One region of the Streptomyces sp. NPDC057877 genome, then DNA from elsewhere that is predicted to be linked to it. Evidence: riboswitches for the same ligand, from Rfam matches in the RefSeq annotation. Region 1 holds a riboswitch; the other holds the start of a gene.
The links. Region 1 has a riboswitch for cobalamin ahead of cobT (nicotinate-nucleotide--dimethylbenzimidazole phosphoribosyltransferase). Riboswitches for the same ligand answer to the same signal wherever they lie in the genome.
Positions count from the first base shown of each region.

Region 2: another riboswitch for cobalamin. It lies ahead of ACFVQG_RS04415 (energy-coupling factor ABC transporter permease); the one in region 1 lies ahead of cobT (nicotinate-nucleotide--dimethylbenzimidazole phosphoribosyltransferase).

Region 1 is NZ_JBHVMS010000001.1:150,160-153,548, reverse strand. Features, by position in the region: gene ACFVQG_RS00705 (ferrous iron transporter B) at 1-1,039, shown strand, start outside; gene ACFVQG_RS00700 (NifU family protein) at 1,070-1,621, shown strand; cobalamin riboswitch at 1,682-1,870, shown strand; partial or broken gene cobT (nicotinate-nucleotide--dimethylbenzimidazole phosphoribosyltransferase) at 2,007-3,071, shown strand.
Region 2 is NZ_JBHVMS010000002.1:103,491-106,879, reverse strand. Features, by position in the region: gene ACFVQG_RS04425 (DNRLRE domain-containing protein) at 1-610, shown strand, start outside; gene ACFVQG_RS04420 (hypothetical protein) at 746-1,075, shown strand; cobalamin riboswitch at 1,172-1,357, shown strand; gene ACFVQG_RS04415 (energy-coupling factor ABC transporter permease) at 1,387-2,079, shown strand; gene ACFVQG_RS04410 (energy-coupling factor ABC transporter substrate-binding protein) at 2,076-2,414, shown strand; gene cbiQ (cobalt ECF transporter T component CbiQ) at 2,415-3,164, shown strand; gene ACFVQG_RS04400 (energy-coupling factor ABC transporter ATP-binding protein) at 3,161-3,389, shown strand, end outside.

The sequences.
Region 1 (3,389 bases):
GCTGTTCCTGCTGCTGGCCCTCCTGGAGGGCGTGGGCTACATGGCGCGGGCGGCGTTCCTGATGGACCGGGTGATGGCGCGCTTCGGGCTGGAGGGCCGGGCGTTCGTGGCGCTGCTGTCCGCGTTCGCCTGCGCGATCCCCGGCATCATGGCCACCCGCACGCTGCCCTCCGCCAGGGACCGCATCGCGACGATGATGGCCGCCCCGCTGATGACCTGCTCCGCGCGGCTGCCGGTGTACGTGCTGCTCATCGGCCTGCTGGTGGACCCCTCCGCGACGGTGGGGCCGTTCGGCGCGCAGGGGCTGGTGATGTTCGGCCTGTACCTGCTCGGCGCGGTGTCGGCGATGCTGGCCGCCTGGGTGTTCAAGAGGCTCGGCGACCGGCGCGGCCACGCGGTGCCGTTCTTCATGGAGATGCCGCCCTACCGCCTGCCCACGCCGCGCGCGGTGCTGACGGCGGTGTGGTCCGCCGCCGGGGCCTTCCTGCGCAAGTGCACCACGGTCATCGTCACCACCACCCTCGTCCTGTGGCTGCTGCTGAACCTGCCGCTGCACTCGGCCGCCCACCTGCGCGCGGAGGGTGTCGATGCCACCGACTCCGTGGCCGTGTCCGCCTACACCGCCGACCACAGCTACGCCGCCGACCTGGGCCGGATGGTCGCGCCCGTCTTCGAGCCGCTGGGCTTCGACTGGCGCATCAACGTGGGGGTGCTGTCGGCGCAGGCCGCGCGGGAGACCTTCGTCGCCACGCTGGGGCAGGTCGCCGCCGCCGAGGACCCCGAGGACCCGGCGGAGGCGCTGCGGTCGATGACCTACCCCGACGGGCCGCACGCCGGAGAGCCGGTGTTCACCGCGCCCACCATCGCCGCGCTGCTGGTCTACTTCGTCTACGCGTTGCAGTGCATGGCCACCGTGGCGGTCCTGCGCCGGGAGACCGGCACCTGGCGCTGGCCGGTGACCGCCTTCGCCTACCTCACGGGCCTGGCCTGGCTGATGGCCTGGCTGGCCCGCTCGGTCACCGTCCTGCTGGGCGGGTGAGCGCCGGTGGTCCCCCTGCACGCCCAGCCCGTGCCCGGTCGCACCGACCGGCTGCGCTGGATCGTTCCGGCGGGCGTCCTCCCCGGGACCGGCCCGCTCGCCGAGGCACCCGCGCCGCTGGCCGCGCTGCTGGCCGACGGCACGCTGACCCGGATCACGGTGGAACCGACGGCGGTCGTCACCGTCCTCGGCCCGGACCGCCGTTGGACCCGGGAGGGCCCCCGGGTCCGTACCGCGCTGCACGCCGCCCTGGACGACCCCACCGGGTGGGTCCCCGCGGACGACACCGGCCCCGGCCACGACGACGCGGTGCTGTACGCCGTGGCCAGGGAGGTCCTCGCCGGGCCGGTGGGCGACCTCGCGCGCTCCCACGGCGGCTCCATCGACCTGGTCGACGTGTCCGACGACATCGTCACCGTCCGCCTGGGCGGCGCCTGCCACGGCTGCCCCGCCGCCTGGGTCACCCTGCACCGGCGCCTGGAACACCAACTGCGGCGCCGCCATCCGGCCCTTCGGGAGGTACGGAGCGTCGGCTCGCCGTCGCCGTCGCATGGCGGGCGGCGCGGTACGGGGCTCTGGTGAGCGGTGCCGGGGCGTGACGCACGTCCGTGCCGGTGTGGCAGGATGCCGGTGACGGATGCGGAGGAACTCCGGTGCGGGCCTGGTGGCCCAAGTCCGGGGCGGGCCCGCCACTGTGACCGGGGAGTCGTCTCCCGCTGACGGCCACTGGCAGCCGGTGTGAACCGGCCGCTGGGAAGGCCGGGAGCCGACGCCGGTGGCCGCGCTGGACATGCAGCAGCCGGGCACCGAGAGCCGGGAGCCAGGATATTCCGCCCGTCCCGCGGCCCGGCGACATCCGCCCGGGCACGGCTCGTTCACGGCGGCGTGGAGAACCGCCGACAGCGGAAGGACTCCCTTCATGGTGCCCTCGCACGGCTCCGATCCCACCCCCGCCGTCGGTGTGCGGCTGGAGCGCACCCTGGCCGCCGTCGCACCCGCCGACGCCGCCGCGCTCGACGCGGCCCGTGACCGCCAGAACCAGCTCACCAAGCCGCCCGGCTCGCTGGGCCTGCTGGAAGAGGTGTCGGTCCGGCTCACGGGACTGGCGGGCACCTGCCCGCCGCCGATGCCGGAACCGGCCGCCGTCGCCGTCTTCGCCGCCGACCACGGTGTCCACGCCCAGGGCGTCAGCGTCTGGCCGCAGGAGGTGACCACGCAGATGGTCGCCAACTTCCTGGCCTCCGGCGCCGCCGTGAACGCCCTGGCCGCCCAGGCCGGGGCCAGCGTGGTCGTGGTGGACGTGGGGGTCGCCAACCCCGTACCCGACTCGGACCACACCGCGCACGGCCTGCTGCGGCGCCGGGTCCGGGCGGGCACCGCGGACATGACCCGCGTACCGGCGATGACCCGTCAGGAGGCCGTCCAGGCCATCGAGGTCGGCATCGACGTCGCCATGGAACTCGTCGACGGCGGCTGCCGCTGTCTGCTCACCGGGGACATGGGCATCGCCAACACCACCGCGTCGGCGGCGCTGATCGCCGCGTTCACCGGCGCGGACCCGGACCACGTCACCGGGCACGGAGCGGGCATCGACGACGAGACCCGGCGCCACAAGGCGGGCGTCGTCCGCACGGCCCTGGAACGGCACCGGCCGGACCCGCACGACCCGGTCGCGGCGGTGGCGGCGGTCGGCGGCCTGGAGCACGCCGCGATCGCCGGGTTCGTCCTGGGCGCCGCCGCCCGCCGGGTGCCGGTGATCCTGGACGGGGTGATCGCGTCGTCGTCGGCGCTGGTCGCCGCCGCGCTGGCGCCGGACGCCGTGGCAGCCTGCGTGGCCGGACACCGCTCGGTCGAGCCGGGGCACACCATCGCCCTGCGGCATCTTGGACTGCACCCCATGGTCGACCTGGGGCTGCGGCTCGGTGAGGGCACCGGCGCGCTGCTGGCCCTGCCGCTCGTACAGGCGGCGGTGCGCGCGCTGCGCGACATGGCCACCTTCGACTCCGCCGGGGTCTCGAACAAGCAGGACTGACCGGCACCCCCGGGCGCCCTTCTCGCAAGGCCGTTGTCCCGCAAGGCCCTTCGGCCCCGTTCAGCCCGCTGAGTGAGGGCCGGGAGGCACTGCCCGGTGGGCCGTTCGGCCCAGGCGACCGACGCGGGCGCGCGGCGATGCTGTTCCACGACCGGTCGGGGGCGCCACGGACCGTCGCGTCCTGCCACTCGGACTCGCCTTCGTGGGTCCACGAGCCACGGCGGGCGCGGCGTGCCCCGGCCCGGTCACCATCCGGTTGTCCCACACGTTGTGCCGGATGGTCGTCCGTCCGCCATGTCCCGGCGTCGGCGTCCCGTT
Region 2 (3,389 bases), on a different contig from region 1:
CAACAACACGCTGCCGGGTGCCTTCCCGAACGGGGACGCCTCGACGCTCCCGAGCGAGCCGAAGGAGCCGCCGCTGTGGGAGAACCTCGTCGGCGGCGCCCTGTACTGGGGCACGCAGATGGGCAACCCCGTCAACAGCGTCCCGTTCATCGGCGACTACCTCGGCTCGGACCTGGGGTACTACAACACCTCGGGCATCTGCGGCGGGGCCGACATCGCGCTCGGGCTCGGTTTCACCGCGTCCGGCTGTCTGGCCGTCATGAAGACGGACGGCGGCTACGACGTGGCCTGGACCGGGACGTACGGCGGTGAGGTCGGCTGGGGTCCGATCCCCTCGGCCAACCTCGGCCTGATGTACAGCAACGCCGACGACTGGGGCCAGGTCCGTGGCACCACCGTGGGCGGCGAGATCTCGGGCGGTGCCCCGATCGGGATCTACGGCGGCTATGGTCAGGCGTCCAACTCCACCTCGGCGACCTGCTCGGTGGGCGCGCCGATCACCGGGGTGGTGAGAAACAGCGACGGCGTGCCGGTGGGGTCCATCGAGTACGGAATCACCACGCCGGAACTCGACGTGTCGGGTTCCTACACGTGCACGGGCGTCCACTGATGTCCTGAGCGGCGTCATCACCGGCCGCCGGTGGCGGGGAGCCCGTACGGCTTCCCGCCACCGGCGGCCCCGCGCACCTCACTGATCAGCACCTCCCTGACACGCACCGCACCTCACCGAAAGGAGCCCGGATCCATGTTCACGGTGGTCGGCGCCCTGTTCCTCCTGGTCGGCCTGGTCTTCGTGGCGAACCCGTTCGGGCTCGCGGCGAAGTACGTCCGGTTCGCCTGGCGCACGGGCAGCCCCCGCCCGGGGATGAGTCCGGAGTTGCTGGCGCGCAGACTGGGCACGGCGTTCCTGCCCCTCGGCTGCGGGCTGCTGGCGGCCCGGCTGTTGCTGGCCCTGGGGGTCGAGGAGGACGTCCTGATGGGGCTGCTGCCGGTGGGAGTCGTCGGTCTCTTCGCCGTCATCGGCACCACGCTCTATCTGATCTACCGTGACTCCTCCCGGGGTCCTCGAGTGTGAGACATGGCACCCCCGGGCGTCCGAGTGCGCCGGTGTGCGGGTGTGCGCCCGCATTCGCGCCCCTCGTGCCCGCTTGTCACCACCCCCGGGGGCCGATTACTGTCACCACGCCTTGGTGAACGGGAAATCCGGTGTGATGCCGGTGCGGCCCTCGCCACTGTGATCGGGAAGTCCGGCTCCAGCCCTCACGGGCGGCCACTGGGTCCTTCGGGACCCGGGAAGGCGGAGCACGGGCGGTGGTACCCGTCAGCCAGGAGACCGGCCAAGGCGCGTCAACCATCCACGAGGTGCTGGAGAGGGTCTGCTGAGCCATGCACATAGCCGAGGGTTTCCTGCCTCCGGCGCACGCGATCGCCTGGGGTGCCGCGTCCGCGCCGTTCGTCGTCCACGGAGTCCGCTCCCTCACCCGTGAGGTCAGGGAGCACCCGGAGAGCACCCTGCTCCTCGGTGCCTCCGGCGCCTTCACGTTCGTCCTGTCCGCGCTGAAGCTGCCCTCCGTGACCGGCAGTTGCTCGCACCCCACCGGCACCGGTCTGGGTGCCATCCTGTTCCGGCCGCCGGTGATGGCGGTCCTGGGCACCATCACCCTGCTGTTCCAGGCGCTGCTGCTGGCGCACGGCGGGCTGACCACGCTCGGCGCCAACGTCTTCTCCCTCGCGATCGTCGGCCCCTGGGCGGGCTACGGGGTCTACCGGCTGCTGCGCCGGTACGACGTGCCGCTGATGGGCGCCGTCTTCGGCGGCGCGTTCGTCGCCGACCTGTCCACGTACTGCGTGACCAGCGTGCAGCTGGCGCTGGCCTTCCCCGACCCGAGCAGCGGGTTCCTGGGCGCGCTCGGCAAGTTCGGCTCCATCTTCGCGGTCACGCAGATCCCGCTCGCGGTGAGCGAGGGCCTGCTGACGGTGCTGGTGATGCGGCTGCTGGTGCAGTCCAGCAAGGGGGAGCTGACCCGGCTCGGAGTGCTGCTGACCAAGCCCGCGAAGCGTGAGGCGGTGGCCCGGTGAAGCGCAACACGAAGATCAACCTGCTTCTGCTGCTCGCGGTGGCCGCGCTGGCGGTGCTGCCGCTGGCGCTCGGTCTGGGCGACCACAAGGAGGAGCCGTTCACCGGCGCCGACGCGGAGGCGGAGACGGCGATCACCGAGATCGAGCCGGACTACGAGCCGTGGTTCTCGCCGCTGTACGAACCGCCGTCCGGCGAGATCGAGTCGGCGCTGTTCGCGGTGCAGGCCGCGCTCGGCGCGGGCGTGCTGGCGTACTACTTCGGGCTGCGCCGGGGACGTCGGCAGGGCGCGGAGCGGGCCCTGGCCGAACCCCGGGTGAGCGCCGGGGACGACTGAGTGCTGCCGATCGACGCGGCGGCGCACAGCAGTCGCTGGCGCCGCCGCCACCCCGTGGACAAGGCCGTGCTCGGGCTCGGTCTGACCGTGCTCGCGATCTCGCTGCCGCCCTGGCCGGGCGCGGCCCTGGTGCTGGTGACGGCGCTGGCGCTGCTGCTGGGCCCGGCCGGGGTGCCGGGGCGGGGGCTGTGGCGGGCGTACAAGGTGCCGCTGGGGTTCTGTGCGACGGGCGCCGCGACGCTGCTCGTGCAGGTCGGCGGTCCGGGAGGGCTGGTGTCCCTCGCCGACGACGGGCCGCTGCGCGCCGGGGAGTTGCTGCTGCGGACGTCGGCGGCGTCCCTGGGGGTGCTGCTGTTCGCGTTCACCACCCCGATGTCCGATCTGCTGCCGCGGCTGGTGCGCGCCGGGGTGCCCGCGCCCGTGGTGGACGTCGCGCTGGTCACGTACCGGATGAGCTTCCTGCTGCTTGACTCGGTGCGCCGGATCCGGGCCGCGCAGGCCGCGCGGCTCGGGCACACCACCCGGGCCGCGACCTGGCGGTCCCTGGCGGGGCTCGGCGCGACCGCGTTCGTGCGGGCCTTCGACCGGGCGGCCCGGCTGCAGGCGGGGCTCGCCGGGCGCGGCTACGACGGCTCCCTGCGGGTGCTGCTGCCCGAGGCCCGGGTCTCCGTCCGGTTCACCGGAGCGAGCCTCCTCCTGCTGGCGGCGCTGGCCGCCCTCACCCTCGTACTCGAAAGGCCGCTGACATGAGCGAGCCCGCCCTGGTCGCCCTGCGGGGTGTGTCCTTCGCCTACGAGGACGGTCCCACCGTCCTCAGCGGCCTCGACTTCGACGTCCACGAGGGGCGCGCGCTCGCGCTGCTCGGCCGCAACGGCAGCGGCAAGACGACCCTGATGCGGCTGCTGAGCGGTGGGCTCAGGCCGCGCGAGGGCCGGTTGACGGTCGAGGGGCGGCCGGTCGCCCATGACCGCAAGG